DNA from 2 places in the Salmonella sp. FC25216 genome. Region 2 is predicted to be linked to the other one. Evidence: predicted binding sites of a transcription regulator. Region 2 holds the regulator's gene; the other holds the start of a gene.
What was found. Region 2 encodes Fur, which represses iron uptake genes when iron is present. Its sites were predicted from a motif close to ATAATAATGAGAACNACTATCAA; they were not measured.
Positions count from the first base shown of each region.

Region 1: fes (enterochelin esterase) is a predicted target of Fur. The motif match lies at 2,831-2,853, and genes of this name have one in related genera.

Region 1 covers NZ_JBDGON010000007.1:9,769-26,115, forward strand. The annotation lists gene entF (enterobactin non-ribosomal peptide synthetase EntF) at 1-1,316, opposite strand, end outside; gene AC3G3F_RS14815 (MbtH family protein) at 1,313-1,531, opposite strand; gene fes (enterochelin esterase) at 1,562-2,776, opposite strand; gene AC3G3F_RS14825 (TonB-dependent siderophore receptor) at 2,965-5,220, shown strand; partial or broken gene entD (enterobactin synthase subunit EntD) at 5,268-5,973, shown strand; gene AC3G3F_RS14835 (YbdK family carboxylate-amine ligase) at 5,985-7,103, shown strand; gene AC3G3F_RS14840 (DUF1158 family protein) at 7,170-7,418, shown strand; gene AC3G3F_RS14845 (RamA family antibiotic efflux transcriptional regulator) at 7,424-7,765, opposite strand; gene AC3G3F_RS14850 (TetR/AcrR family transcriptional regulator) at 8,055-8,636, shown strand; gene AC3G3F_RS14855 (MmcQ/YjbR family DNA-binding protein) at 8,636-9,004, shown strand; gene nfsB (oxygen-insensitive NAD(P)H nitroreductase) at 9,112-9,765, shown strand; gene AC3G3F_RS14865 (GntR family transcriptional regulator) at 10,196-10,894, opposite strand; gene AC3G3F_RS14870 (PTS sugar transporter subunit IIB) at 11,093-11,416, shown strand; gene AC3G3F_RS14875 (PTS sugar transporter subunit IIC) at 11,532-12,851, shown strand; gene AC3G3F_RS14880 (PTS lactose/cellobiose transporter subunit IIA) at 12,883-13,194, shown strand; gene AC3G3F_RS14885 (carbohydrate porin) at 13,255-14,928, shown strand; gene AC3G3F_RS14890 (6-phospho-beta-glucosidase) at 14,958-16,347, shown strand, end outside.
Region 2 covers NZ_JBDGON010000014.1:15,449-31,795, forward strand. The annotation lists gene speFL (leader peptide SpeFL) at 252-356, shown strand; gene speF (ornithine decarboxylase SpeF) at 736-2,934, shown strand; gene potE (putrescine-ornithine antiporter) at 2,931-4,250, shown strand; gene AC3G3F_RS21060 (pyridoxamine 5'-phosphate oxidase family protein) at 4,315-4,800, shown strand; gene pgm (phosphoglucomutase (alpha-D-glucose-1,6-bisphosphate-dependent)) at 4,930-6,570, opposite strand; gene seqA (replication initiation negative regulator SeqA) at 6,595-7,137, opposite strand; gene ybfF (esterase) at 7,322-8,092, shown strand; gene ybfE (LexA regulated protein) at 8,226-8,519, shown strand; gene fldA (flavodoxin FldA) at 8,670-9,200, shown strand; partial or broken gene AC3G3F_RS21090 (fur leader peptide) at 9,404-9,489, shown strand; gene fur (ferric iron uptake transcriptional regulator) at 9,482-9,934, shown strand; gene tcuR (tricarballylate utilization LysR family transcriptional regulator TcuR) at 10,051-10,977, shown strand; gene tcuA (FAD-dependent tricarballylate dehydrogenase TcuA) at 11,075-12,478, shown strand; gene tcuB (tricarballylate utilization protein TcuB) at 12,465-13,604, shown strand; gene tcuC (tricarballylate/proton symporter TcuC) at 13,655-14,959, shown strand; gene chiQ (ChiQ/YbfN family lipoprotein) at 15,009-15,341, opposite strand; gene chiP (chitoporin ChiP) at 15,391-16,347, opposite strand, start outside.

The DNA of each region.
Region 1 (16,347 bases), on a different contig from region 2:
TGTTCTTCCGCCAGCAGCATTTGCGCATCGCCACAGCGCAGCGCCGGGTTATCAGCAAACTGCGTGATAAGCGCCATCAACCGTAAGGCATGGCGGGAGAGCGTGGCGTCATCGTAACGCTGTGCATTCGCCAGCAATTCAATATCCAGACCACCGTTTTCATCCGGGAAGAGCGCCAGTTCAAGATCGTTAACCGGCCCCGTCGCCAGGGTATGGGTTTGCGCCTGTATGCCAGGAAGATCCAGATGATAATCAAACACTTTTATATTGAGTACCGGGCCAAATAGCGGTGCCTCCCCAGCGGCTCGCCCGCTATCGCGTACAATCTGTTCGGCGTCGTAACGCTGGTGGCGGCGCATTTTCTTTAACTGCGCCGCAAGACGCTTCGCCAGCGTTGGCAGGTCTTCCGTTGCATTAAGGTTAATCGCCAGCGGCAAAACGTTAAGGACCGGCCCGGTCGCCGTTAACGCTGCCGAGCCCATCCGCCGCATAAAGATAAATCCGGCGGCGTAATCCATCCGCCCGCACAATCGTCCCAGCCACAAGGTCACCAGCGCCAGGGCAAGATCCGCTCGCGGTATCTCAGGCATGTGCGCCGCCAGTTGGCGAAACGCCCCCTCCGGCGCGCTCAATTTCATACGCAGAATATCCGCGCTCGCCGATCGCCCCGGCAACGGCGCGGCAGAAATTGACGCTGGCGGCGGCAGCTCGCGACGCTGCTGCGCCCAGAAGGCGCCATCACGCTGCCAGGCCTCGCTCTGGCGATAGCGCTGATACTCTTCAACCACATCCGCAAAGGGGGTAAAAGGCGAATCCGGCGTAGGGGCGCCGCTCTGCCAGGCGCAATAAATCGTCGCAATCTGGCGGGTTATCGCCGGGAAACTAAAGCCATCCACCAGCAAATGGTGATAGCGCTGATACCAATACCAGCGGGTATCATCAATGCGTATTAACTGGTGAAACGCCAGCGGCTTACCGCTATCTGCGCGCAGGTTTTGCCGTAAGTCCGCCTGCATTAACGCCAGCGCCGCGTGATGCGGATCGGCCTGGTCGCGTAAATCGACAATCGCGGGCTCGCCGAACGTGCGCTCGGGATCGATCCATTGCCAGACCTCGCCATTCTCTTCGGTAAAACGCATCTGTAGCGTATCCGCCTGCTGCATCCCTACCGCTACCGCTTTTGCCAGCAAGGCGGCATCCAGCTCGCCGTTCAGTTCCACATAGTGCGCCACGCTCCAGACGGAGGGTAAATCAGAGAGTTTTTCCGCCATCCAGATCCCCGGCTGGGCGGCGACTAACGGTAAACGCTGCGTCATTTCGCCTCCTGCTTATCGGCATAATGCGCCGGATTCAGTGTTGTCCAGCGCGTATTAAGCCACTGCTGGCACGCGTCCTGCGATTGCGGTTCGCATACCACGTCCCAGCCTGCGGGAAGCGCGCACTCTGCTGGCCAAAGGCTGAATTGACGCTGCGCATTTTGCAGCATATAAAACTGTCCCTGCAGATTATCGAAGGGATTACTGAATTCCATACTCAACTCCTGTCGTGGACATGTGCCCGATTAAAGCGTGTCGATAAGCGGCTGCCAAAGCAGCATCAGCCCTTGCGTTAGCCCGCCGCGCCAACAAAGCGCATCGTGTCCGCCGTCAACCTGACGCCAGAAAATGGACTGCTGCGAGGTATTCAGTTGGGCATAAAGCGCCTGATTCGCCTGAAAAACGATCGGCTCACGCACGCCGGCTTCCAGTACGATGCGCAGTCCGCGCGCGCATAATGCGCCGGTTTTCAGTCGGGTAATCACCTCCCCCTCCAGCGAGTTGACGCGATGGGGCCACCAGAAAGATCCTGACTGGCTCAGTACACAGCCAAAACGCGTCGGCCAGTTCAGGCCGGCATACAGCGCCGACAGGCCGCCAAAACTCTGTCCGGCAACCACCGTTCGCCCGGCATCATCGCTAAAAGGCGTCACCGCTCTGACTTGCGGCAACAGTTCCTGCTGCACCGCCAGCCAGAAGTCGTCATTGCAGGGCAACTCCTGGCTACGGTGTTGAGTATCAATCGCGTCAATCAGCAGATAGACGGCGCCGGGAAGAAGATGTTGATGAGTCAGCGAGGCGAGCGCGGGCCAGGCGGGCATACTTTCCGCCCAGAATTGACCGTCCAGCAGAATAGCCAACGGTCTTTCTTCCGGCGCCTCATCTCCGGTCGTCAATATCCATACGCGGCGGGAGTTGCCCAGACGTTCGCTATGCCACTGCATCCTCAAAGGCGGTGAATACGGCGTTTCAGGGCGATCCCATCCCGGCTGAAGGGGCGCATCCGGCATTTCCAGCGCCGAAACCGCATGACCACGCCCTCCCCGCCAGCTTTGTGAATTAAGCGGGTCAGCAATCGCCTGCGGTAATAACTGTCGCCAGCCTTCACGCAGTACGTTTCGATCGGGCGTTTCGCCCGGCGCAAAAGCGGCAAAAACGTCATCGCGTTCGGTAGGAATAAAACAGTAGCTGCCGCGCCAGTTAGCGCTAAGCACCGTGCTCCAGCGCCAGACATCCGTTCCGGCAATACGCGCCATCGTCTGAGGCTGCGCGTTTTGATGATGATCGGTCACGCCAGTGATGTAGACCCAGACACGCCGTATCGGGGAGTGTGTTTCATTTCCCTGCGGGTCGCGCCACCAAAAAGTGACCCGATAATTTCCGTTTTTTTCCCGTACCCATTCCGGCCCGGTTTTGGTCCTCCACCAGGCCTCACTTCCCGTCGCCAGCGCCTCTTCCATTATAACCCTATGTTTATTATGAATTTTTCATATGAATAGCGAAATATATTGATAATATTATTGATAACAATTTGCATTTGCAATAGCGTATTGTCGCGCTATGGGAAGCGCGAACACAATTTCACCACCCGACCAATGCCTTTGACGGGCGCCTGGGCTTATGTGGCTAAAGAAAAGCAGGATATACAATGAACAAGAAGATTCATTCCCTGGCCTTACTGGCCAATTTAGGGATTTACGGGGCCGCTCTGCCCGTGATGGCGGAAGAGAAAACCGATAGCGCTGCGCTCAACAATGAAGATACCATCGTGGTGACTGCCGCCCAGCAAAACCTACAGGCGCCAGGCGTATCCACCATCACCGCCGATGAGATCCGCAAAAATCCGCCCGCGCGCGACGTATCAGAAATCATCCGCACCATGCCGGGCGTGAACCTGACCGGCAACTCCACCAGCGGTCAGCGCGGGAATAATCGCCAAATCGATATTCGCGGCATGGGGCCGGAAAACACCCTTATCCTGATTGACGGTAAACCCGTTACCAGCCGTAACTCGGTACGTCTGGGCTGGCGCGGCGAACGCGATACCCGCGGCGATACCGCGTGGGTACCGCCGGAGATGATCGAACGAATTGAAGTGCTGCGTGGTCCTGCCGCCGCACGTTACGGTAACGGCGCAGCGGGTGGCGTGGTCAATATCATTACCAAAAAAGGCAGTAGCGAGTGGCACGGTTCCTGGAATACGTATTTCAACGCGCCGGAACATAAAGACGAAGGCGCGACCAAACGCACTAACTTTAGCCTGAACGGCCCGCTGGGCGGGGATTTTAGTTTCCGTCTGTATGGCAACCTCGATAAAACGCAGGCTGATGCGCGTAATATTAACCAGGGGCATCAATCTGAACGTACCGGGAGTTACGCCGACACGTTACCGGCAGGGCGTGAGGGGGTAATTAACAAAGATATCAACGGCGTGGTTCGTTGGGATTTTGCTCCGCTTCAGTCTCTGGAGCTGGAGGCCGGTTACAGTCGCCAGGGCAACCTCTATGCCGGCGATACTCAGAACACCAATACGAACCAACTGGTGAAAGATAATTACGGAAAAGAGACGAATCGTCTTTATCGGCAAAACTACTCTCTGACCTGGAACGGCGGCTGGGATAATGGCGTAACCACCAGTAACTGGGTGCAATACGAACATACCCGTAACTCCCGTATGCCGGAAGGCTTAGCAGGCGGCACCGAAGGGATTTTCGATCCAAAAGCGTCGCAAAAATATACCGATGCCGATCTGAATGACGTCACCCTACACAGCGAAGTGAGCATTCCTTTTGATCTGCTGGTCAATCAAAACCTGACGCTGGGTACCGAATGGACCCAACAGCGTATGAAAGACATGCTCTCCAACTCGCAAACCTTTATGGGGGGAAATATCCCGGGTTACAGCAGTACCAATCGTAGCCCCTATTCAAAAGCGGAAATTTTCTCTCTGTTTGCCGAAAACAACATGGAACTGACCGACAGCACCATGCTGACGCCGGGGCTACGTTTCGATCATCACAGTATTGTGGGGGATAACTGGAGCCCGTCGCTGAACCTGTCGCAAGGTCTGGGGGATGACTTTACTCTGAAAATGGGTATCGCCCGCGCTTATAAAGCCCCGAGTCTGTACCAGACTAACCCGAACTATATTCTGTATAGTAAAGGTCAGGGCTGTTACGCGACTGGCGCTGGCACCGGCATCGGCTGCTATATGATGGGCAACGATGATCTGAAAGCCGAAACCAGCATCAACAAAGAGATTGGTCTGGAATTTAAACGCGATGGCTGGCTGGCCGGCGTCACCTGGTTCCGCAATGATTACCGCAATAAGATTGAAGCGGGTACGGTGCCGTTGCAGCGTATCAACAACGGCAAAACGGATGTCTATCAGTGGGAGAACGTGCCGAAAGCGGTCGTTGAAGGTCTGGAAGGCACGTTAAACGTACCGGTTAGCGACACCGTAAACTGGACAAATAACGTTACGTATATGCTGCAGAGCAAAAACAAAGAGACCGGCGAACGCCTGTCGATTATTCCACAGTACACGCTTAACTCAACCCTGAGCTGGCAGGTACGTCAGGACGTTTCTCTGCAATCGACCTTCACCTGGTACGGCAAACAAGAGCCGAAGAAATATGATTATCAGGGGAAACCCGTTACCGGAACAGATAAGCAAGCGGTCAGCCCATACAGTATTGTTGGCCTGAGCGCGACCTGGGACGTGACCAAAAACGTCAGCCTGACCGGCGGCGTGGATAACCTCTTTGACAAACGTCTGTGGCGTGAAGGTAATGCGCAAACCGTTAGAGATACTCAAACTGGCGCCTATATGGCAGGCGCTGGCGCGTACACCTATAACGAACCGGGCCGTACGTGGTATATGAGCATTAATACCCATTTCTGATGCCAATCTTCCCTCCCTCGTTCGGGGGAGGGAGTTTGAAAGAGACCATGCTGACATCCCATTTTTCCCTTCCCTTTGCCGAACACAGGCTGCATATCGTCGACTTTGATGCGAGCAGCTTTCATGAACACGACCTGTTATGGCTTCCTCATCACGAGCGGCTCCGGTCTGCCGGACGCAAGCGTAAAGCTGAACATTTAGCAGGCCGCATCGCCGCCGTTCATGCGCTACGCAAGGTGGGTGTCAGGACGGCGCCCGGTATTGGCGATAAGCGACAGCCGCTATGGCCGGACGGCGTATTTGGCAGCATCAGCCACTGCGCGTCAACGGCGCTGGCAGTCATATCCCGACAGCGCATCGGCGTTGATATAGAAAAAATCATGAGTCAGCATACCGCGACAGAACTGGCGTCATCCATTATTGATAGCGATGAGCGCCAAATTCTCCAGGCGAGCTCGCTCCCTTTTCCGCTTGCCCTGACGCTGGCTTTTTCCGCCAAGGAGAGCGTTTATAAAGCCTTTTCAGACCACGCCACACTACCGGGATTCGATAGCGCAAAAATTACTTCGCTTACCGCCACGCAAATCTCGTTAAATCTGCTGCCAGCCTTTGTCACCACGATGGCTGAACGTATCGTCCATATAGGGTGGTTCCAGCGTGATAATAGCGTTATTACGCTCTGCTCCTGGAATGACGCGCTTTCCCCACAACAGGAGCGCTCCCGCTTCTATACTTAGCGCAATAACCCGATAAATGAGATCGCTATGGTGCTGAATGATTTTCACGTTTCTGAACCTTATACGCTTGGTATTGAGCTGGAGATGCAGGTGGTCAACCCGCCAGGCTACGATTTAAGTCAGGACTCTTCTACGCTGATTGACACCGTTAAGCCCCAAGTTACTGCGGGAGAAATTAAACACGATATCACCGAAAGTATGCTGGAGATGGCCACGGACGTCTGCCGCGACATTGACCAGGCGGCGGCCCAGCTTTCTGCCATACAACACGTTATTTTACAGGCGGCGTCGGAACACCATCTCGGCATTTGCGGCGGCGGTACGCACCCTTTTCAAAAATGGCAGCGTCAGGAGGTCTGTGATAATGAGCGCTATCAGCGCACGCTGGAAAATTTCGGCTACTTAATTCAACAGGCGACGGTTTTCGGCCAACATGTCCACGTCGGCTGCGCGAATGGCGACGATGCGATTTACCTTTTACACGGGCTGTCGCGTTTTGTGCCGCATTTTATTGCGCTCTCCGCCGCGTCCCCCTATATGCAAGGCTCTGACACCCGTTTTGCCTGTGCGCGTCTGAATATTTTTTCCGCTTTTCCCGATAACGGTCCCATGCCGTGGGTCAGTAACTGGCAAGAATTTGCCGGATTATTTCGTCGTCTGTCTTACACCACGATGATTGACAGCATCAAAGATTTGCACTGGGATATCCGCCCCAGCCCTGCCTTTGGCACGGTAGAAGTTCGGGTGATGGATACGCCGCTCACCCTTGATCATGCTATCAATATGGCAGGGCTGATTCAGGCGACCGCTCACTGGCTGCTGACCGAACGTCCCTTTAAACCGCAGGAGCAAGACTATCTGTTATATAAATTCAACCGTTTTCAGGCCTGCCGCTATGGTCTGGAGGGCGTGCTAACCGATGTCTATACCAGCGACCGCCGTCGGCTGGCAGATGATACGCTGCGTCTGCTGGACAACGTTACCCCCTCTGCACGCAAGCTGGGCGCCGACAGCGCAATTGACGCGCTACGTCTGCAGGTGAAAAAAGGCGGTAACGAAGCGCAATATATGCGGGAGTTTATTGCCGACGGCGGATCGCTGATAGGCCTGGTACAAAAACATTGTGAAATCTGGGCGGGACAATAGACAGCATATTTGCCTTACCAGGCGATATCCCGGACAATGGTGTTTTAACTTACGTTTAACAAAACCATGAAACACCCGCTTGAATCATTGATGACCGCTGCCGGTATTTTGCTGATGGCGTTGCTCTCCAGCCTGCTATTGCCCGCCCCTTCGCTCGGCCTTGCGCTGGCGCAAAAGCTGGTCGGGATCTTTCATCTTATGGATCTCAACCAGCTTTATACTTTGCTGTTTTGTTTATGGTTTCTGCTGCTCGGCACGCTGGAATATTATGTTATTCGCTTTATCTGGCGGCGCTGGTTTTCGCTGGCCGATTAAACATTTCAATGCGTACGGCCATGCTTTTCTTTGCGATAAGCGCCTGGCGGCAGGTTGAACGTGCGGGTAAAAATGCGCGTAAAGGTTTGCTGCGAATCAAAACCATACTTGAGACAAATATCATACACTTTCTGGTCGGTGTCGCGCAGATCGCGCGCCGCCAGTTTTAGCTTCCGTTCACGCACGTAGCGCCCCAGACTCTCCCCTTTGTACTGCATAAAAAGGCGCTGCAAATGCCACTTGGAATACCCCGCATGACGGGCAATATCATCAATACGTAACGGCTGATTCAAATTATCATCAATCCACTCGACAATCGTGTCGATAACCTGAGCGGAAATGGTCATCGTGCTCTCCTCTCTATCAAACTCGTCAACGGCTCCCACACCGCACATTTACTGCAATAGCAATAAGCATAGTAATAACCACACAAATTGTGAGATGGCTTATGGCATGGCCTGCAATACGCTTTTCCACCACTTCACGCGGATAGCCCTTGATTATGAGTGAGTAAGCACTCATTATAGAAAGCAAAGATACGCCGTCAAGGTACTTTTCAAAGGTTGACATTCACCGTTGCGACGTGAGAACAGGCATGATTCAATCGTGTTTTTACAGACATAAGGGTAACGTGTAGTGGCTCGTCCGAAGAGTGAAGATAAAAAACAGGCATTACTGGAAGCGGCAACCCAGGCAATAGCGCAATCCGGCATCGCCGCCTCAACGGCGGTGATTGCGCGTAACGCAGGCGTTGCAGAAGGAACATTGTTTCGCTATTTCGCGACCAAAGATGAGCTGATTAACACGTTGTATTTGCATTTAAAGCAGGATCTCTGCCGGTCAATGATCATGGAGCTGGATCGATCCATTACCGATGCCAAAACGATGACCCGTTTTATCTGGAACAGTTATATCAACTGGGGCCTGAACTATCCCGCACGGCACCGGGCGATCCGTCAACTGGCCGTCAGCGAAAAGATCACCAAAGAGACGGAACAACGGGCCGACGATATGTTCCCCGAACTGCGCGATTTATGTCATCGCTCCGTTTTGATGGTGTTTATGTCAGATGAGTACCGCGCCTTCGGCGACGGCCTTTTTCTGGCACTGGCCGAAACGACAATGGATTTCGCCGCGCGCGATCCCGCTCGCGCTGGCGAATTTATTGCGCTGGGATTCGAAGCCATGTGGCGCGCGCTGACTCGCGAGGAGCAATAATGGACGGTCACACACTGCACGCCTGTGCAAAACGCTTTGCGCTGGAACTGCCTTTTACCGAACACTGCTGGCCTTTCGGCCCACAGTACGATGTGTTTAAAGTCGGCGGCAAAATATTCATGCTTTTCACTGAACATCACTGCCGTCCGCTGGTGAACCTAAAGTCGGACCCGCAAAAATCTCTGTTGAATCAGCAAATTTACCCCAGTATTGTGCCTGGCTATCACATGAATAAGAAACACTGGATTTCAGTCTATGCAGGCGAGGATATCACCGTCTCGCTACTCAACGATTTGATAAATGACTCATGGGATCTGGTGGTAGATGGGTTACCCAAACGAGAGCAACAGCGCCTGCGGCCGCGCTGATGCAATACTCGTCGCAATAATCGTTTCGCATTTTCCACCCTTATCTTTTTGCCGATAACCCGGTACCCTGCTGATACAAAAGGGTACTAAACCAACCAGGAGCATTTATGGACATCGTTTCTGTCGCCTTAAAACGCTACTCCACCAAGGCGTTCGATCCCAGCAAAAAACTGACCGCCGAAGAAGCGGATAAAGTAAAAACACTGCTACAGTACAGCCCCTCCAGCACCAACTCCCAGCCGTGGCACTTTATTGTTGCCAGTACGGAAGAAGGCAAAGCGCGCGTCGCAAAATCCGCTGCCGCCAATTATGTGTTTAACGAACGTAAAATGTTGGACGCATCCCATGTCGTCGTGTTTTGCGCAAAAACCGCAATGGATGACGCATGGCTTGAGCGCGTCGTCGATCAGGAGGAAGCCGATGGCCGTTTCGCTACGCCGGAAGCTAAAGCGGCAAATGATAAAGGTCGCCGCTTTTTCGCCGATATGCACCGCGTCTCGCTAAGAGATGACCATCAATGGATGGCGAAACAGGTTTATCTGAACGTCGGCAACTTTCTGCTGGGCGTCGCCGCGATGGGTCTCGACGCCGTCCCCATTGAAGGTTTCGACGCTGACGTGCTCGACGCCGAATTTGGTCTGAAAGAAAAAGGCTATACCAGTCTGGTGGTGGTGCCGGTCGGCCATCATAGCGTCGAGGATTTCAATGCCGGGCTGCCGAAATCACGTCTGCCGCTTGAAACCACACTGACGGAAGTCTGAACCTCTGCCTAAGCCGGACGCCCGTCCGGCTTTTTCACTTTCTGCCAGGTTCCCCAATGATAAATGGCGCGAAGTGCCAGGTTTTACATCACTAGTGTTAACTTATTCCTGCAATACACTGAAAAAGAATAACATTTAAAACTGGCACGCCGTTTATTTTACAGCAACGCAGTGTCGGCCCGTAACCATCCACTGACTACCCGCTGCTATATGTGAAAGGCTGAGTATTAATATTTGCGCATCGTAAGGGCCGCTTGCTGGCGGCGCCAGCATTGCCGAACGCCAGCCAGAAAGATAGCTTTAATACGAATCCTGGCTCGCCCATCACAACTGGAACCATGCAGGCGCTCAAGTCCGCTTTTTGTTGTCAGTGAGGGAAATTTTCATGGCGAATAATCACGATTATCGCGGATATATATACAATATACACTCATCGCGGTAAGAAATATTTAACCTGAAATTCTAATATATTAGAATACAGAATTGAATAATCAATTGGTTGATGTTTCTCATCAATTGCTTGCGTCTGAATTTTTAAAATAGGATCTTTAGTACTTATATGAAGAACACTTGCAATTTCAGGTGTTGGAAATATTGGAGAAAATGTTTCAAAAGTACCAATAATTTTAACATTACATTCATTTTCAATATATGAGAATTTAGATTTTTTCATATGTGAGACTGTTAGTTCCGGGAAACGCCCTACAGATAGCCAGGTTTCTTCTAACTGCGCGAGTTTATTATCAATAATACGCAATCGTTTTATATAATACACTGGTTCATTTTCTGTTATATTCAGTTCCCTTGAAATAAGATGTGTAGCTCCCTGCACTTCAAATCTCATAATCTGGCTAACAATTTCTTTACCACTATTTTTAGCTATTTCACTCAGACAATTCATATGCTCTACATGTGCAATGAAGCTCTTTCTTCTCACATAAGTTCCAGCCCCATGCTTACGTTCGATCATACCTTCTTTTTCTAAAATATCTAATGCCTTTCGTAATGTGTTACGTGATACGTTATAAGTCTGAGAAAGCTGGATTTCGGTTGGTAGCAGATCCCCTACATTATATGTGTATCCATTAATATTATCTTTTAGCTTTCTTGCAATGTCCTGAAATACCACTTTTGCACCTCTTTAAAATCATTAAAAACAATAAGTTATGCATCAAAAAAAACCAATTCTCACCAATGGTTCACTTTTCCACCTCAAAATGCACCTATTTATTAAAATCTATTGTGACCAATGTAACAAAAAATAAACCAAGGAATAAATAACATAAAATGCGCTGATTGAGATTTAATATACTAAAGAGGGATGTATATGAAAAATATATTATTGGTTTGTGCGGCTGGTATGTCTACCAGTATGCTGGTTAAACGCATGTGTGAGTACGCTGCAACTATAAATGCTGAGGTCAATATCAATGCACTGGCAATTGCAGAGGCTAAAAACAAGATTAAAAACAATGAAGCGGATATTGTTTTGTTAGGCCCACAAGTCCGCTTCCAGAAATCTGAAATTGAAGGCGTTGCTCAGGGAAGAATCCCTGTAGCAGTGATTGACATGAAAGATTATGGGGCGATGAATGGTAAATCAGTTCTTGAATTTGCCTTTAAGCTTCTTGAACAACAATACAACCAATAACATTATCCATTAATAGATTTGTTCCTGAAAAAAACTGGAAAGTTAGTTCCGATCATAATCAGGAACGAATCCTCATATTCAAAAAATAAGTTTTTCATAATTGCAGGTGATTACAATGGGATTAATGAATTCCTTTGAACGTGGGATGGAGCGCTTTCTTGTTCCAATAGCAATAAAACTGAATTCACAGAAGCATGTAGCAGCGGTCAGGGATGGATTTGTTTATACATTCCCTATTATTATGGCGAGTTCATTAATTATCTTAATCAACTTTGCAATATTGTCGCCTGACGGATTTATAGCAGGACTATTACATCTTGGTAGTGTTTTCCCTCATCTGGAAAAAGCACAGGCCATATTTACACCTGTAATGAATGGTTCTGTAAACATAATGTCTATAATGATTGCGTTTCTTGTAGCCCGCAACATGGCTATCAGTTACGAACAAGACGATCTCTTGTGCGGACTGACCGCTATAGGTGCATTTTTTATTGTCTACACGCCATATCAACTGATTGATAATCAGGCATTTTTGACAACAAAATATTTAGGCGCACAGGGGCTTTTTGTCGCAGTAATTGTGGCATTATTAACAAGTGAAATTTTTTGTCGAATGGCAAGAAATCCCAAAATTGCGATAACTATGCCAGCGGCTGTTCCACCCGCTGTTGCTCGCTCATTCAAGGTGTTATTGCCTATCTTTTTTGTGATGGTGTTCTTCTCTGCACTGAATTATTTATTATCATTAATTTCACCTAATGGGCTTAATGATCTTATTTATACATTAATTCAGGCACCACTAAAACATATGGGAACAAACATATTTGCAGTGATTATTCTTGGCGCGGTCGGCAATTTTTTGTGGGTACTTGGGATACATGGTCCTAACACTACATCTGCAATTCGTGAAACGGTATTCTCCGAAGCTAATCTTGAAAATCTCTCATGGGCTGCACAACACGGATCAACATGGGGGGCTCCTTATCCAATAACCTGGACGTCAATTAATGATGCGTTTGCAAATTGCGGCGGTTCAGGTATGACATTAGGACTACTAATAGCCATTCTGATAGCTTCTCGTCGTGCTGAGTATAGGGATTTGGCAAAGATGTCATTTATCCCTGGTATTTTTAATATCAATGAGCCTGTCATGTTTGGATTACCTATTGTTCTGAACCCGATTATGATGGTTCCATTTATTCTTGTGCCAATCGTTAACTGTACAATTGGTTATTTCTTTGTCTCAATGAAGATCATTCCTCCAGTTGCTTATGCTGTTCCCTGGACAACACCCGGACCATTGATTGCATTTCTCGGAACGGGGGGGAACTGGTTAGCTTTGCTTGTCGGATTCCTGTGTCTGGGAGTTGCTACGTTAATTTATTTACCGTTTGTCATTGCGTCAAATAAAGTCAATACCGCGATGACTGATTAACAGATTTTTAATTAATATTCAGGAGTGTTGTATGTTTGCTGATGAAGAAACTGTCATGGAATTATTAATTCATGCTGGTCAAGCACGCTCTGATGCAATGGAAGCTATCAAATATGCACGATTGAAAGACTGGGATTCTGTTACCAGACTAATGAAAAGCTCGGAAGAAGCATGTCTGAATGCTCACAAAATTCAGACTGCTTTAATCGGTCAGGATGAAGGATGCGGGAAAATTAGTGTCAATTTGATTCTTATACATGCTCAGGATCATTTAATGACTGCCATATTGTGCCAGGATTTGGCAAAAGAAATTATTTCCCTCAGAAGGGATTTAACCAGTTAATAAATTTTTTCCTCCAGTTAAAGCTGGAGGAACTTACTTCTACCTGTCAAGAGTATTTAAATGAAAGCAAAAAATGTAAAACTCAGCCTGTTGTGCATATTTATTGGCATGGCGTTATATCCTGCTGATGTTCTTGCCAGTAAATTAACGGTTGAGCAACGGCTCGAACTTCTGGAATCTGAATTATCTGCAAATAAAAAAGAATTGCAGATAACAAAATATGAACTTAGCACATATAAAAATAAAATTGCGACCTTACAGAAAAGTGTTGCTGAAAATAGCTATCGTAATACTGCCATTCCAGATATTACGGCCACATCACCTGTTTCTGAAAACATTAACAATGAAAACGGTGAAATCAACCAATCTGGTTCCCATGTTCCAGTCAAAGGCACACAACAAGTAGCAGTAATAGACAGCAATGGCAAAAATACAACTATTGAAAGCGTTACTCTAAAAGATATCAGTAAATATGTAAAAGATGATATTGGCTTTAGTTATCAGGGCTACTTCCGTTCTGGCTGGGCGACGGGTAATCATGGTTCCCCGGAAACCTATGCCGCCGGATCACTAGGACGCTTTGGTAACGAAACAAGCGGATGGTTCGATTTAACGCTAAACCAGCGTGTTTATAACCAGGACGGTAAAACAGCTACTGCTGTTGTCACGTATGATGGTAACGTTGGTGAACAATACAATGATGCATGGTTTGGCGATAGTGATAATGAAAATATCATGCAGTTCAGCGATATTTTTCTGACCACTCGAGGATTTTTACCATTTGCTCCTGATGCTGATTTTTGGGTTGGTAAACATAAATTACCACAATATGAAATTCAGATGCTTGACTGGAAAACTCTCACAGCAGATGTGGCTGCGGGGGTTGGTATTGAAAATTGGCTCTTAGGGCCGGGGATGCTTGATGTTTCGTTAAGTCGTGATGATGTTGATGTATATTCTCGTAATTTTGAGCATACTACTCAAATGAACACAAACTCTATTGACTTACGTTATCGAAATATTCCTTTATGGAAAGATGGCACATTATCATTAATGGCTAAATATTCTTCCCCGAATAAAACCGATCAGCAAAAAGACAATGAAAATAATGATAGTTATTTTGAAATGAAAGATAGTTGGATGTTAACTTCAATTATTCATCAAAATCTTGACCGGGATGCCTTTAACGAATTCACATTACAAATTGCTAATAATTCATTTGCCAGCAGTTTTTCTAGTTTCTCTGATGCAAGCAATACTATGTCTCATGGTCGTTATTATTATGGTGATCATACAAATGGTATTGCCTGGCGTTTAATTTCACAGGGGGAAATGTATCTTGGTAATAATATCATTATTGCAAATGCCCTTGTTTATTCTCACGGGGAAGATATTTATAGCTATGAGAGTGGCGCACATAGCGATTTTGATAGCATACGTACCGTTATTCGTCCAGCATGGATCTGGAATACCTGGAACCAGACGGGGATAGAATTAGGCTGGTTTAAACAAAAAAATAAAACTCAGCAAGGTATTAGTCTGGATGAGTCAGCCTATAAAACTACGCTCTATCATGCTTTTAAAGTTGGCACCAGTATTTTAGGTTCAAGACCGGAAATCCGTTTCTATGGAACATACATTAACATTCTGGATAATGAATTATCTAATTTCAATTTTAACGATAATAGCAAAGACGAATTTATGGCTGGTGTTCAGGCTGAAGTTTGGTGGTAATTTAAAATTTCTCATTAAGGAGCAAGGTTATGTCAGGATTTAAAAGTGATTTTCTATGGGGGGGAGCTGTTGCTGCACATCAACTGGAAGGAGGCTGGAACGAAGGGGGAAAAGGGATTAGTATTGCAGATGTTATGACGGCTGGAGCTTATGGTGTTTCGCGTGAAATCACCCCAGGAATAATAGAGGGTCGTAATTATCCCAATCATGAAGCAATTGATTTTTATCATCGCTATAAAGATGACATTAAACTTTTCGCGGAAATGGGTTTTAAATGTTTTCGCACATCAATAGCCTGGACCAGAATTTTTCCTAATGGGGATGAGATTGAACCTAATGAAGAGGGGTTACAATTTTACGATGCGGTATTTGATGAATGTTTCAAATACAATATCGAACCTGTAATCACATTGTCTCATTTTGAAATGCCATATCATCTGGTGACTGAATACGGTGGTTGGCGTAATCGCAAAATGATTGAATTTTTCACACGCTTTGCGAAAGTAGTTTTTAACCGTTATCAGTCGAAAGTAAAATACTGGATGACTTTTAATGAAATAAATAACCAGGTCAATTTCCGTGAAAGTCTCTGCCCGTTTACTAATTCTGGAATTCTGTATTCTGATGATGAAGGGGAACATGACCGAGAAAGAATTATGTATCAGGCTGTACATTACGAACTGGTCGCCAGTGCCATTGCCGTTAGTGTCGGGCATGAAATCAATCCAGATTTTAAAATTGGTTGCATGATTGCTATGTGCCCCATCTATCCTCTTACTTGCACTCCTGAAGATATGATGATGTCTGTAAGTGCGATGCATCGCCGTTATTGGTTCACTGATGTGCATGTACGTGGCTATTACCCACAATACATGCTCAACTATTTCGATAAACAGAGGTTTCATCTTGATATTACCGAAAATGATCTTAATATTCTCCAATATGGCTGTGTGGATTATATCGGATTTAGTTACTATATGTCATTTGTAACTAAATCTACGGAAGATAACCCTGATTTCAACTATGTTGAACCGCATCATTTGGTTAAAAATCCATATATTCAAACTTCAGACTGGGGGTGGCAAGTAGATGCTTGTGGCATACGTTATTCCCTCAATTGGTTCTGGGATCGTTTCCAGTTACCAATGTTTATTGTGGAGAATGGTTTCGGAGCCGTTGATTTTGTTCAACATGATGGAACAATAGACGATCAATATCGCATCGATTATCTCGCTGCGCATGTTCGTGAGATGAAAAAAGCCGTTGTTGAAGATGGTGTTGATTTAATAGGATATACCCCATGGGGATGTATAGACTTAATATCTGCTGGTACTGGAGAAATGAAAAAACGTTATGGGATGATTTATGTGGACAAAGATAATGATGGGAATGGTACTCTCGAACGGCGTCGTAAAAATT
Region 2 (16,347 bases):
TTATAACTTTTATGTCATTTATTTTCGGTACCGCGAATAATTATTTTCGCGGCGATATTATATTTTATGGAGAATATAAAAAACATTTAATTAACATTGAATAAACAACTTATTATCTCACAGCACGATATGCATAATCGCCGACTAATTATTTTTCAAATGATCGTTTTTTGTTGATCTGGTTCACAGATCGCTGGCGCTTCCTGGATAAAATATCCATGCTTTCAATAAATCAATGAAAGGATCTCAAAATGGAAAATAATAATCGTTTTATGCCCCATATAAGGCGGACAACGCATATTATGATGTTTGCCCACCGTAATAGTTTCGACTTTCATTTCTTTAATGCCCGGTAGTTTTTCTGCTACGGGTACTTCAGCATACAGGTCTTTCCGACCCTTATGTCATTCAGGTCTATTGCCTAAATAACTCGAATTGTTAAAAGCAGCAGTACGGTAATTTCTTTACGCCAATCCCGGTAACCACCTGGTCTGACAGAAGAAATCCCGACTCAGCGCAGTTTTAGTTATCACGGTTTCCGCCTGTATATCGTAGTACTCAACCTCTTAAATCCTGTATTTCCTGCGACCGGACGGGTTAGGGTTTATTACATCTAAAATAAAGCTAATTTACTGATTTTTTATCAGCGGGATAGCTTTTATTTTTTCCGGAAGAATCAGTTTCTCATTCGAGAAATTGAGGGCCTGCTATTACCTGAAATAAAGAGATGAAAAAATGTCAGAATTAAAAATTGCCGTTAGCCGTCATTGCCCGGATTGTTTTTCTACACAGCGTAATATTGTAAATGTTGATGAGAGTCGTTTCATCGACGTGGCTGCCATCGTGTTATCCATCGACGATATTGAACGAGGAAAACTCGATGAAATAGACGCAACGGGTTACGGTATTCCCGTCTTTGTCGCGACACATGACGAAGGGCGCGTACCGCCTGAGTATCTGCCGCGTATCTCTGGTGTATTCGAATATAATGAATCCCGTACTGCTTTCTATGGCCGCCAGTTGGAAACCGCGGCAAGCCATTACGAAACGCAGTTACGTCCGCCGTTTTTCCGCGCGCTGGTGGATTATGTCAACCAGGGCAACAGCGCATTTGACTGCCCGGGGCACCAGGGCGGCGAATTCTTCCGCCGTCATCCTGCCGGTAATCAGTTCGTGGAATACTTTGGCGAAACGCTCTTCCGCTCCGACCTATGCAACGCGGATGTGGCTATGGGCGATCTGCTGATTCACGAAGGCGCACCTTGCATTGCGCAGCAACATGCGGCGAAAGTCTTTAACGCCGATAAGACCTACTTTGTGCTGAACGGGACCTCCTCCTCTAACAAAGTCGTACTAAACGCGCTGTTAACGCCGGGCGATCTGGTACTGTTTGACCGTAACAACCACAAATCTAACCACCACGGCGCATTATTGCAGGCGGGCGCAACGCCAGTTTATCTGGAAACCGCGCGTAACCCGTATGGTTTTATCGGCGGCATCGACGCTCACTGCTTCGAAGAAGATTACCTGCGCGAGCTGATTAACGAAGTCGCACCGCAGCGCGCCCGCGAGGCTCGTCCGTTCCGTCTGGCCGTCATCCAGTTAGGCACCTACGACGGTACCATCTATAACGCCCGTCAGGTCGTCGATAAAATTGGTCATCTGTGCGACTACATCCTGTTTGACTCCGCCTGGGTCGGCTATGAACAATTTATTCCGATGATGGCCGATTGTTCGCCGCTGCTGCTGGAACTGAACGAAAACGATCCGGGTATTCTGGTGACGCAGTCCGTTCACAAACAACAAGCCGGGTTCTCCCAGACCTCGCAGATCCATAAAAAAGATAGCCATATCAAAGGGCAACCGCGCTACGTTCCGCATAAGCGCATGAACAACGCCTTTATGATGCACGCCTCCACCAGCCCGTTCTATCCGCTGTTCGCCGCGCTGGACGTTAACGCCAAAATGCACGAAGGCGTCAGCGGTCGCAATATGTGGATGGATTGCGTGGTCAACGGCATCGATGCCCGTAAATTAATCCTCGAAAACTGTCATCACATCCGTCCGTTCGTACCGGAACTGATTGACGGCAAGCCGTGGCAGTCATACCCGACGTCGGAAATCGCCAGCGATCTGCGTTTCTTCCACTTCGTCCCGGGCGAACACTGGCATGCGTTTGAAGGCTATGCCGAACATCAGTATTTTGTCGACCCTTGCAAACTGCTGCTCACCACGCCGGGCATTAATGCAGCGAGCGGCGAATATGAAGACTTTGGCGTTCCTGCCACGATCCTCGCCAACTTCCTGCGCGAGAACGGCGTTGTGCCGGAAAAATGCGATCTCAACTCCATTCTGTTCCTGCTGACGCCGGCAGAAGACATGGCGAAATTGCAACAGCTTGTCGCTCTGCTGGCTCGTTTCGAAAAACTGCTGGAAGCCGATGCGCCGTTAGCGGAAGTATTACCGTCCATCTACAAACAGCATGAAGCGCGTTATGCCGGCTATACCCTGCGTCAGCTTTGCCAGGAGATGCACGATCTCTATGCGCGGCATAATGTGAAACAACTGCAAAAAGAGATGTTCCGTAAATCGCATTTCCCGAAAGTCAGTATGAATCCGCAAGAGGCCAACTATGCCTATCTGCGCGGCGAGGTCGAACTGGTTCGCCTGCCGGAAGCGGAAGGTCGTATCGCGGCTGAAGGCGCTCTGCCTTACCCGCCGGGAGTACTGTGTGTAGTTCCGGGTGAAATCTGGGGCGGTTCTGTCCTGCGTTACTTCAGCGCCCTGGAAGAAGGGATCAACCTGCTGCCGGGCTTTGCGCCTGAACTGCAGGGCGTTTATATCGAAGAACACGACGGCCGTAAGCAGGTCTGGTGCTACGTGATTAAGCCTCGCGACGCGCAGCGCTCCCTGCTGAAGGAGGAAAAATTATGAGTAAACCTAAATCCAATAAAATGGGTGTCGTGCAGCTCACAATTCTGACCATGGTCAACATGATGGGTTCCGGGATCATCATGCTACCGACCAAACTGTCTGAAGTCGGCACGATATCCATTATCTCCTGGCTGGTCACCGCCGTCGGCTCGATGGCGCTGGCATGGGCGTTTGCGAAATGCGGTATGTTTAGCCGTAAATCCGGCGGCATGGGCGGCTACGCCGAATATGCCTTCGGTAAATCCGGCAACTTTATGGCGAACTATACCTACGGCGTCTCGCTGCTGATCGCCAACGTTGCTATCGCCATCTCCGCTGTCGGTTATGGCACCGAGTTGTTCGGCGCCGCGCTGACGCCGATCCAGATCGGGCTAGCGACTATCGCCGTATTATGGATTTGTACCATCGCAAACTTTGGCGGCGCGCGTATCACCGGACAGATCAGTAGCGTTACCGTCTGGGGCGTCATCATTCCGGTTGTCGGCCTGTGCATCATCGGCTGGTTCTGGTTTAGCCCCAGCATGTACGTGGCGTCATGGAACCCGCACCATGTTCCGTTCTTTAGCGCGGTCGGCTCTTCCATCGCGATGACGTTGTGGGCATTTCTTGGACTGGAATCCGCCTGCGCCAACGCAGACGTGGTCGAGAATCCGGAAAAGAACGTCCCCATCGCGGTACTGGGCGGTACGCTGGGCGCGGCGGTCATCTATATCGTTTCGACTAACGTGATTGCCGGGATTGTGCCAAACATGGATCTGGCGAACTCCACGGCACCGTTTGGTCTGGCGTTTGCACAGATGTTCACGCCTGCGGTAGGTAAAGTGATCATGGCGCTGATGGTGATGTCCTGCTGCGGCTCATTGCTGGGCTGGCAGTTCACTATCGCCCAGGTCTTTAAATCCTCCGCTGACGAAGGCTATTTCCCGAAAGTCTTCTCTCGCGTAACGAAAGTCGACGCGCCGGTACAGGGGATGTTGATTATTGTGATTATTCAGACTGGCCTGTCGCTGATGACTATTAGCCCGTCGCTGAATAGTCAGTTTAACGTCCTGGTTAACCTGGCGGTGGTGACGAACATTATTCCGTATATTCTGTCGATGGCCGCGCTGGTTATCATTCAGAAAATGGCGAATGTGCCGTCATCAAAAGCGAAAGTCGCTAACTTCGTGGCCTTCGTAGGCGCCATGTATAGCTTCTACGCGCTATATTCCTCCGGTGAAGAAGCCATGCTGTACGGCTCAATTGTGACCTTCCTCGGCTGGACGTTATATGGCCTGGTCTCACCGCGTTTTGAATTGAAAAATAAACACGGCTGATGGCGTGCCCGGACTGCGGTAACGGCAGTCCGGGTATTTTCACTCTTTGAATAAGATAATAGAAATGAGTAATCCAGAACGGGAAGTCACTGACATAGCAGAAATACTGGCTATTCTCGGTAAACACGAAGTGTGTCGGATAGGATTTAACGACAATCTCTGCCCGTATGTTGTCCCCGTAAATTTTGGCTATGAGTATCAGAACGGGCGCTGGATATTTTATTTTCACGGCGCACGCACCGGGAAAAAGATGCGTCTGTTACGCAAAAACCCGGCAGTATGCATTGAAATGGACGGCGACCACGCATTACTGCGCGCCGATGACCCCTGTGATTATAGCTACGCCTACACCAGCGTTTTCGCCACCGGGCTGGCATCGATATTGCAAACGCGCGAGGAGATGCGCTACGGCCTGGACGTCATTATGCGCCAGACCGATCCGGGAAAAACCTTCAGTTATCGGGAAGATATGATGAAAGCGGTTTGCGTGGTGCGTATTGAATGCGACGCCCTCACCTGCCGCCGACATCTGGCGACTCAGAGCGAATAAGCCAGACATCACAAGCGCTTTATCCGGCCTGGGGGCGATTTATAGGCCTGATAAGCACAGCGCTATCAGGCAAATAGACGTTAATACAAAAAAGGAGCCTTACGGCTCCTTTTTCTTCAGTATCACCCATCAGGCGTTTTTCAATACTTCGCTAACGATTTCAACGGCTTCTTTCTCAATTTGCTTGCGGTGTTCTTCCCCCAGGAAGCTTTCGCAATAGATCTTGTAAGCGTCTTCCGTACCGGATGGACGCGCGGCGAACCAGCCGTTGTCGGTCATTACCTTCAGGCCGCCAATCGATGCGCCATTACCCGGCGCTGCGGTAAGACGCGCGGTGATCGGGTCGCCTGCCAGCGTGCTGGCGCTCACCATTTCCGGAGACAGTTTAGACAATGCCGCTTTCTGGGCCGATGTCGCTGCCGCCTGCAGACGGTTATAGCTCGGCGCGCCAAAACGCGCTGCCAGTTCATTGTAATGCTCTTGCGGGTTTTTCCCGGTAACAGCGGTGATTTCCGCCGCCAGCAGGCACATAATGATACCGTCTTTATCGGTAGACCACGGCGTACCGTCGAAACGCAGGAACGAAGCGCCCGCGCTTTCTTCCCCGCCGAAACCGAAGCTGCCGTCGAACAAACCGTCAACAAACCATTTGAAGCCTACCGGCACTTCCACCAGCTTGCGTCCCAAATCATTCACCACGCGGTCAATCATCGCGGAAGAGACCAGCGTTTTACCGACGGCCACGTCTTTGCCCCACTGCGGACGATGCTGGAACAGATAGTTGATGGCGACCGCCAGATAATGGTTCGGGTTCATCAGCCCCGCAGGCGTCACGATGCCATGACGGTCGTAGTCCGGGTCGTTGGCGAAGGCCAGGTCAAACTTGTCACGCAGCGCCAGCAGACCCGCCATCGCGCATTCGGAGGAGCAATCCATGCGGATCGCGCCATCTTTATCAAGGTGCATAAAGCGGAAAGTTTGATCAACCTGATCGTTAACTAACGTCAGGTTAAGTTTGTAATGCTCAGCGATACGTTTCCAGTATTCGATACCGGAGCCGCCCAGTGGATCAACGCCCAACGTCAGACCGGCTTTCTGAATCGCCGCCATATCAACGATATCCGCCAGCCCTTCGACAAATGGCTGTACCAGATCTACCGCTTTAACGTGGCCCGAAGCCATTGCCGCATCCAGAGAGATGCGCTTAACGCCTTGCAGACCGTCCGCCAGCAGCGCATTGGCGCGATCTTCTACCACTTTAGTGACGTTGGTATCCGCCGGGCCGCCGTTAGGCGGATTATATTTAATACCGCCATCTTCCGGCGGGTTATGCGACGGCGTAATCACAATACCGTCTGCCAGCGGGCCGCCTTTTTTGTTATGGACCAGGATAGCATTTGACACGGCAGGCGTTGGCGTGAAGCCATTATTTTCCTGCACGATAACGTCTACGCCGTTTGCCGCCAGCACTTCCAGCACGGAAATGAAGGCCGGTTCCGAGAGCGCATGGGTGTCTTTCCCCACATAGCAGGGGCCGGTAATGCCGTTCTTCGTCCGCTCCTCAGCAATCGCCTGGGCGATTGCCAGAATATGCGGTTCGTTGAAACTGTGACGACCTGCGCTGCCGCGATGGCCGGAGGTGCCAAATTTCACGGCATGTTCTGCATTCCCTGCCTCCGGTTTCAGTACATAATACTGCGCCGTCAGTTGGGCGACGTTAATCAAATCACTTTGTTGCGCGGGTTGTCCTGCGCGGTTGTGGATTGCCATTGCCTGGTCCTTCTAATGCAAGGATTAAATTGTTCCGCAAACCTTTTCAATCAATTCCGCCGGGAATTGCATTGACTGCATGATATGTTCGATCATGCTGCATTTACGGCCGGTGTTGGTGTTGGTGATCACCCAATACGGCGTGCCGGGAACGTGCTTAGGTTTAGTTTGATTCCCATTTTTCAGCAGCGTTTGTTCATCCGCCGCAAAATAGACGCGCGTGCGGCCATGCAACGACTCCGTCGCCTCCGCAAACGCGTGGTGATCCAGTGAATAGAGTGTAGTCAGAATCAGCATAAAGCGATTGACCGCTTTTTTCTGCTCGGCATATTCGTCAGACAGCAGCAACTCACGCATCGCGCGAACTTTGTCTTTTACCGGATTGACCGGTTTCGCTTCTGCGACGGGTTGCGCCGCAGGCGTCCCTTTCGGTGCCGAAGCAGTTGGCTGTGTAGAGGCGGAAAACTTCAACATACGCCGTAAAATGTCGGATGCGCTCTCGCCGATATGCTTGGTGTGGCTGGCAATATAGCTATAGAGTTCATCATCAACTTCAATCGTTTTCATCTTAATCCAGTGCGATGTCTTTGCTGAATACAAGTCATTGGGATTATAGGAACAAATCCCAACAGCGGATAGCGTTAAGCCCGGCTGACAAAAAAACTCGGAGTAAACCTTAGAGGTTGCAGCCCAGTGGCAGAATGGTCAACATAATACCCTAACCCGACAGAGCGAAAAAAAGAACTTTGCCATGAAATTAAATATCCGAGCGCAATCTGCACAAAACCTGCACAATAATTCCCCCATCGTTCTCGTTCATGGCCTGTTTGGCAGCCTGGACAACCTCGGCGTACTGGCGCGCGATCTGGTGACCGATCACGACATTATTCAGGTCGATATGCGCAATCATGGTTTATCGCCGCGCGATCCGGTCATGGATTATCCGGCAATGGCCCAGGATCTGCTGGATACGCTTGACGCGCAGCAGATCGAGAAAGCGACTTTTATTGGTCATTCCATGGGCGGAAAAGCGGTAATGGCGCTGACGGCGCTGGCGCCCGATCGCATCGATCGTCTGGTCGCGATTGATATCGCCCCCGTGGATTATCACGTTCGCCGCCACGATCGCATTTTCGCGGCCATTAACGCCGTAAGCGAATCCGACGCTACATCCCGCCAACAGGCGGCAGGTATTATGCGCCAGCATCTTAACGAAGAAGGCGTGATCCAGTTTCTGTTAAAATCCTGGGCTGAAGGCGAATGGCGTTTTAATGTTCCGGTATTATGGGAGCAGTATCCGTATATCGTCGGCTGGGAAACCATTCCGGCCTGGGAACATCCGGCGCTGTTTATTCCAGGCGGTAACTCGCCGTACGTGACCGAAGCGTACCGCGACGCGCTGCTGGCGCAATTCCCTTTGGCGCGCGCGCATGTGATAGCCGGCGCGGGCCACTGGGTACATGCCGAAAAACCAGAGGCGGTTCTGCGCGCCATCCGCCGTTATCTGCACGATAAGCGCTAACTGATTAAAAACTCATCGCCTGTGCGCGATTACGCGCGCGGGCGTTGGCGTCGCTTCCTCGCTGATGTATGATGGCGCGCTATCCATCCGGGCATAAGCCTGGCTGATTGTTTCCCCCGAAGTCACCAAAATCATGGCCAAAGAACAAACGGACCGTACGACATTAGATCTGTTCGCGCACGAGCGTCGCCCGGGACGACCTAAAACGAATCCGCTTTCGCGCGATGAACAGTTACGCATCAATAAGCGTAACCAGTTAAAACGCGACAAAGTTCGTGGCCTCAAGCGTGTCGAATTAAAACTCAACGCACAAGCTGTTGACGCGCTGAATGAACTGGCCGAAGCGCGCAACATTAGCCGCAGCGAGCTCATTGAAGAAATGTTAATGAAGCAGCTTATGGCGCTGCGCGGCCAGGGTTTAGTCTGAAAACAAGTTTTGTTTCATATTTCGTGTAGCAGAGCGTGCAGTCCCGCGTGATTGCTGTTTCCGCATATCTGCCTGTTCTGCTATGATTGCCCTTATCCGTGGGCAATTCGCCACCACCATTTCAATAAGTTTCAAGAGGTTATTTTACTCATGGCAATCACTGGCATCTTTTTCGGCAGCGACACCGGTAATACCGAAAATATCGCAAAAATGATTCAAAAACAGCTTGGTAAAGACGTTGCCGATGTGCATGACATTGCAAAAAGCAGTAAAGAAGACCTGGAAGGGTATGACATTCTGCTGCTGGGCATCCCAACCTGGTACTATGGCGAAGCACAATGTGACTGGGATGACTTCTTCCCGACTCTCGAAGAGATTGACTTTAACGGTAAGCTGGTGGCGCTGTTTGGCTGTGGCGATCAGGAAGACTACGCGGAATACTTCTGTGATGCGCTGGGCACTATTCGCGACATTATTGAGCCGCGCGGCGCCACGATTGTGGGTCACTGGCCAACCGCAGGCTATCATTTTGAAGCCTCTAAGGGTCTGGCTGATGACGATCATTTTGTCGGCCTGGCGATTGACGAAGACCGTCAGCCTGAACTGACCGCCGAGCGTGTTGAAAAATGGGTCAAGCAAATTTCGGCTGAATTGCACCTCGACGACATCCTCAACGCCTAATCTTATGCGGCGCAGCATTACGTCTGCGCCGCATCAATAGACAAGACCAATCAAAATAATTGCTACAAATTTGTAACTTTCACACCCATCCCTGTACAATGTCCGGGTGTAATCAGGTGGCGCCAGAATTTGCAGGCAAAACCACAGTTTTATTAACATCTGCGAGAGACTTGCGGTTTTCATTTCGGCATGGCAGTCCTATAATGATACGCATTATCTTGAGTGCAATTTCTGTCACTTCTCTAATGAAGTGAATCGTTTAGCAACAGGACAGATTCCGCATGACTGACAACAATACCGCATTAAAGAAGGCTGGCCTGAAAGTAACGCTTCCTCGTTTAAAAATTCTGGAAGTTCTTCAGGAACCAGATAACCATCACGTCAGTGCGGAAGATTTATACAAACGCCTGATCGACATGGGTGAAGAAATCGGTCTGGCAACCGTGTACCGTGTGCTGAACCAGTTTGACGATGCCGGTATCGTGACCCGCCATAATTTTGAAGGCGGTAAATCCGTTTTTGAACTGACGCAACAGCATCATCACGATCATCTTATCTGCCTTGACTGTGGAAAAGTGATTGAATTTAGTGATGATTCTATTGAAGCGCGCCAGCGTGAAATTGCGGCGAGACACGGTATTCGTTTAACTAATCACAGCCTCTATCTTTACGGCCACTGCGCTGAAGGCGACTGCCGCGAAGACGAGCACGCGCACGATGACGCGACCAAATAAGTATAAATCTTTCGAAGAGCCAACCGCCCGGTTGGCTTTTTTATATCCTCCTCTTTCCTGCTGCTTGATGTTGATTTAATGTAAAAAAACCGCTATCGCATCTCAGGAGAGCAGGAATGGAGCTTCGCCAGTTACGCTATTTCGTGCGTATTATTGAAACCGGCAGTATGGGTAGCGCCGCGCAGGATCTTGATATTGGCGTTTCAGCCTTAAGCCAGCAGATGTCCCGTCTGGAAAACGAGCTTGCCATCCGTCTGTTGCAGCGCACCTCGCGCGGCGTAACGCCGACCAACGCCGGGCTGGCCTTTTATTCACAGGCACAACTCGCCCTGCGTCATGCCGACGACGCGATTCTCGCCGCAAGAGAAGCACGTCTTTCCGGTCATGTGAGCGTAGGAATGGCCCCCAGTACCGCCTCCATACTGGGTATACCTTTTATCCATGCCATGCAGGAAAACTATGCCGATGTCCGACTGCATGTGGTGGAAAGCTTGTCCGGTAATCTGGAAAGAATGATTAATACCCGCCAGATTGATTTAGCCGTTGTCTTTCAAAAAGATAAAATCCTGCGCTGGAGCGCCAGACCGATCCTTGAAGAACAGCTTTTTCTGATTGGCTCCCATGCCCTGCTGGCGGCGCTTCCTGATAACCCGATCACGCCTGAACAACTGGCAGACATTCCGCTCATTATGCCGAGCCAGGGACACGGACTGCGCGGCAGGCTGGACGCTGTATGCCAGGAACATGCGCTTAACGTTGATATCGTTGCGGAAATTGACGGCCTGGCGTTGTTGATGCGCGCCGTGCGCGACGGCCTTGGCGCCACGTTACAGCCCGGCGCGGCGATTTCTCATCTGGATAACGACGCGCTACGCGTGATCGGCGTCCATAATCCGATACTCAGCCGCCCCAACTTTTTAGTCAGCCTGTCGGATGATGAGCTGACGCCCGCCGGTCTTGCCGCCAGAGTGGTACTCACCAAAGTCATGCGTCAGTTAGTCGACGCTGGCGAATGGCCAGGTGCTACCCTTTACGCTTACTAAACCCCTGTTTAGCGCTACCTGATAGCGCGCCGCTTATTTATCCGTATACATTTTAATTACAAATTTAACAAATAGTTAAATGGTACGGGAGCATAAGATGGTTGATGTACTGGTGATAGGCGGAGGCAATGCCGCATTATGCGCCGCCCTGACCGCACGGGAAGCGGGCGCATCGGTTCTGCTGCTGGAGGCTGCCCCGCGGGAATGGCGCGGCGGAAACTCTCAGCATACACGAAACCTGCGTTGTATGCATGATGCGCCGCAGGATGTGCTGGTGGAACGCTATCCTGAAGAGGAGTTCTGGCAGGATCTGTGGCGCGTCACCGACGGCAACACCAAAGAAGCGCTGGCGCGGTTGGTCATTCGCACCTCTTCGCAATGCCGCGACTGGATGCGCAAACATGGCGTTAACTTTCAACCGCCGCTATCGGGGGCGCTCCACGTCGCGCGCACTAATGCATTTTTTATGGGCGGTGGGAAAGCGCTCGTCAATGCCTATTACCGTAGCGCCGAACGGCTGGGCGTGCAGATTCGTTATAACACGCCGGTTCATGCGCTTGAACTTCATGACGGCGAATTCGTAGCAGCGCTGGCGGGCAACGAACGTATTACTGCCAAAGCCTGCGTACTGGCGGCTGGCGGTTTCGAATCAAATCGTGAATGGCTGCGGAAGGCCTGGGGAGAAAACGCGCGCGGCGAATGGCCCGCGGATAATTTTCTGATTCGTGGCACGCGTTTTAACCAGGGCGTATTGCTCAAATTTATGATGGATGCCGGCGCGGATATCATTGGCGATCCGTCCCAGTCGCACTGCGTAGCGATTGATGCCAGGGCGCCGCTGTACGACGGCGGTATTTGTACTCGCGTTGATTGCGTATCGCTGGGTATTGTCGTGAATCGCGACGCCGAACGTTTTTATGATGAAGGCGAAGATTTCTGGCCGAAGCGTTACGCCATTTGGGGGCGTCTGGTTGCTCAACAGCCAGGACAAATTGGCTATTCGATTATTGACAGCAAAGCCATCGGCCACTTTATGCCGCCGGTTTTTCCTGGCGCGCAGGCCAATACGCTGGCTGAATTGGCCTGCCAGTTGGGGCTGGACGCGGAAAAATTTACCCGCACCGTCACGCAGTATAACCAGGCCTGCCAACCCGGTCATTTTGATCATACCTTGCTTGATAACTGCGCCACCAAAAACCTGACGCCGGCGAAAACCCACTGGGCGCGCCCGCTTGATGCACCGCCCTACTACGGTTATGCGCTGCGACCCGGAATCACTTTTACCTACCTGGGCCTGAAAGTCAATGAACGTGCCGCCGTACATTTTGCCGGTCATCCAAGCCGCAACCTGTTTGTTGCCGGCGAGATGATGGCAGGAAATGTACTGGGCAAGGGGTATACCGCAGGCGTAGGCATGTCTATCGGCACAACCTTTGGCCGCATTGCGGGGATAGAAGCCGCCCGCGCGGCGCACAAGGAGGCGCATCATGAAACAGCTTGAAAAATTAATCATTGAGACCACCGTACTTACCGAACCGGAAGCTGAGGTCGAACGCGTCATGCAAGTGTGTAACGCGTGTCGCTACTGCGAAGGATTTTGCGCGGTATTTCCGGCGATGACCCAGCGACTCGAATTCGGTAAAGCCGATGTTCATTATCTGGCGAATTTATGTCATAACTGCGGCGCCTGCCTGCACGCGTGCCAGTACGCACCGCCCCATGAATTTGCCATTAACGTGCCGAAAGCGATGGCGCAAGTCCGCCTGGAAACATATCAACAGTATGCCCAGCCTGCCGCTTTTGGCGCGTTATACCGTCGGGCGGGGATCACCGTCGCGCTGGCGCTGATAGTCGGTCTGACGCTCTTTTTATTACTGGCGATGGCGCTGAAAGGGTCGCTAATTCATCCGCCGTTGGCCGGTGACTTCTATCAAATTTTTCCGCATAGCCTGCTGGCATGGATGTTTGGCTCAGTTTTTGTGCTGGCAATCGGTTTGCTTATGGTGGGCCTAATCCGCTTCTGGCGTGAGATCTCGCCGGGCGTACCGCGTTCGGCGGAGATTGCGGAAGCTTCGCACAATGCGTTAACGCTGAAATATCTCGATGGTGGACACGGCAAAGGCTGTAACGAAGCGGATGATGCGTTCACGCTGCTACGCCGTCGCTTTCATCACTTTACCTTTTACGGTTTTATGCTCTGTTTTGCCGCCACAGTCGTGGCGACGGGCTATCACTACGTCGCCGGTTGGGAAGCGCCCTACCCGTTCTTTAGCCTGCCGGTCATGCTTGGCACGCTGGGCGGTATCGGTCTGCTTATCGGCCCAGCGGGGCTACTATGGCTCAATCTGCGGCGGTCGCCGTTACATGGCGATGCGCGCCAGAAACCAATGGATCGCGGCTTTATTCTGCTTCTGTTCTTAACCAGTCTTACCGGGCTGGCGCTGCTGGCAGGCAGAGACACCAGCGGAATGGGCATACTGCTGGCGCTCCATTTAGGCGTGGTGATGGCACTCTTTCTCACCCTTCCCTACGGAAAATTCGCCCACGGATTTTTCCGCTGCGCGGCCTTACTCAAATGGGCAGTTGAGAGGCGACGCGGAAAACATGCGGGGGATACAGGCAACTGACCCGCAGCATCTTACCCATAAAACAATAAAGACAGTGGAGAGCAAACCCTATGGCACAACACACACCTGCAACATCGCGCGCCGGCACGTTCGGCGCAATACTGCGCGTGACAAGCGGCAATTTTCTTGAACAGTTTGATTTTTTCTTGTTCGGATTTTACGCCACCTATATCGCCAGAACGTTTTTTCCGGCGGAAAGCGAATTTGCCTCATTAATGTTGACCTTTGCCGTCTTTGGCTCCGGTTTTTTAATGCGCCCCATCGGCGCGATTGTGCTTGGCGCCTATATTGACAGAATCGGACGTCGTAAAGGGCTGATGGTGACACTGGCGATTATGGGCTGCGGTACGTTGCTCATCGCCCTCGTCCCCGGCTACCAAACGATCGGCCTGGCGGCACCTGCGTTGGTGCTGCTGGGCCGGTTATTACAAGGATTTTCTGCAGGCGTTGAGTTAGGCGGCGTTTCGGTCTATCTGTCCGAAATCGCAACGCCAGGCAATAAAGGATTTTATACCAGTTGGCAATCCGCCAGTCAGCAGGTCGCGATCGTTGTTGCCGCGTTGATTGGTTATAGCCTGAATCTCACGCTGGGACACGACGCGATATCGGAATGGGGCTGGCGAATTCCGTTCTTTATCGGCTGTATGATCATTCCGCTGATTTTTGTTTTACGTCGTTCATTACAAGAAACAGAGGCGTTTTTACAACGCAAGCATCGCCCCGACACCAGGGAAATCTTTGCTACTATCGCCAAAAACTGGCGCATTATTACGGCCGGAACGCTGCTGGTAGCGATGACCACCACAACGTTTTATTTTATCACCGTTTATACGCCGACCTATGGCAGAACCGTGCTTAATCTCAGCGCGCGGGACAGTTTGATCGTCACCATGCTGGTGGGCGTGTCCAATTTTATCTGGTTACCCATTGGTGGCGCGATTTCCGACCGGATTGGCCGTCGCGCCGTGTTAATGGGCATTACTTTACTGGCGCTGATCACCACCTGGCCTGTCATGCAATGGCTGACCGCCGCGCCCGACTTTACCCGCATGACGCTGGTACTGCTGTGGTTCTCTTTCTTTTTTGGCATGTATAACGGCGCAATGGTCGCGGCGTTAACCGAAGTGATGCCAGTCTATGTGCGTACCGTCGGTTTCTCGCTGGCCTTTAGCCTGGCGACGGCGATTTTTGGCGGCCTGACGCCGGCCATTTCTACCGCGCTGGTAAAATTAACCGGCGATAAAAGCTCGCCCGGCTGGTGGCTGATGTGCGCGGCGTTATGTGGACTTGCCGCGACGGCGATGCTGTTTGTGCGTCTGAGTCGCGGCTATATCGCGGCAGAAAATAAAGCCTGAAAAAGCCCCGGACGGGAAATGCCCCGTCCGGGGGCAGCAATAAAAAGCTTTATCGCGCGCTATTATGGCTGCGAATTTCCTGCCAGACCTTATCGCAGTCAGCCGTAATCACCTGATCGTTACCCATACGCGTCGCCTGAATGCACTGCTGATAGTCCAGAACCCGTACGCTTTCTTCATTAGCAAATTGCTGGTGTTTGCGGTCTTTTTTAAGCACATTCAGCACGTTTTGGCAGGCCTCTACCTTCTCAGGCGAGCCCTGTGCGGTATTGATACAGGCGCTGTACGCCTCTTTCAGGCGGCTATCTTCTTCCGGCGTGGTTGATGACGCACAGGCCGTCAAACCGGCGGTCATGCTGGCGATGAGTAAAATTTTTTTCATAGGTCGTTCCTCAACAGCGCGGCAGACCTGCAGCCTGCCACATCTGACATCAGAAAATAGTGAATGGCGCAATAACGATAAATTTCACGTCACGCTCATCCTGAAAGATGTTGCCGTAACCACCGCCCCAGCTTGGAATATTGGAGTGGTTGTCGTATTCAGTGAAGTGCAGTTTGAACATGGTGCCTTTGGCGCGCCCCTCCTGCAGGGTATAGACCGCATCCAGACTGTATGAGGACTCTTCGATAGTGCGGTTTTTGTCGTAGTAAGCATCCGGATTACTTTGCCAGGTTGCCGGTTTGGCATCCCAGGCGTAAACGTAAGACGCGCCCACAGCCCATCCTGGCAGGTCCCAGTTTTTCAGGTCATACATCGCACCGAAGAAAACCGCCTTTTCGCCATTAGCGTTAAAGTCGGAACGGTTATCCCACCAGATATCCAAACGACCGTTTGAAGAAGCGTAGGTTGGCGTCATACGTTGCAGGAAATAGCCCTGCTGACCGTCCGCTTTCACCCAGGTGCCTTCCAGACGCAGGTCAACCACTTCCGCGACTTTGTAGCCGAAGGTTAGCGCCTGCAGCCAGGCCGTACCGTCGTAAATATCATTCGCGCTGCGATCATCTACTTTGTCGCGCGCGCCGTAGAACTGGTAACTGGTAGTGAACGGATTGCCGCCTAAATCAAATTTATAACTGGCCTTCGCGAAATATTGATCAACATAGCCTTCGGACTGACCAAACGCCGCTTCCAGCACCAGGTCATTTTTGAAGTCGTACTTCGCGCCGATAGAGTGGAGATAATCCACATTAGTTTTTTTATCCGCCTGATAAAACTTATCCATTTCGGTATGCCACGGCGCTTTATATTCGTTAGTCCACATGTAGGAGAAACTTAACGCGCCCGCATCGCCATAGTCAAAACTTGCGCCGGCCTCCGCTCCCTGATAGGTACCCGGCATAAAACTCCAGTGCGGCGCTAACAGCGTCTGTCCGGTAGGCTGAATATA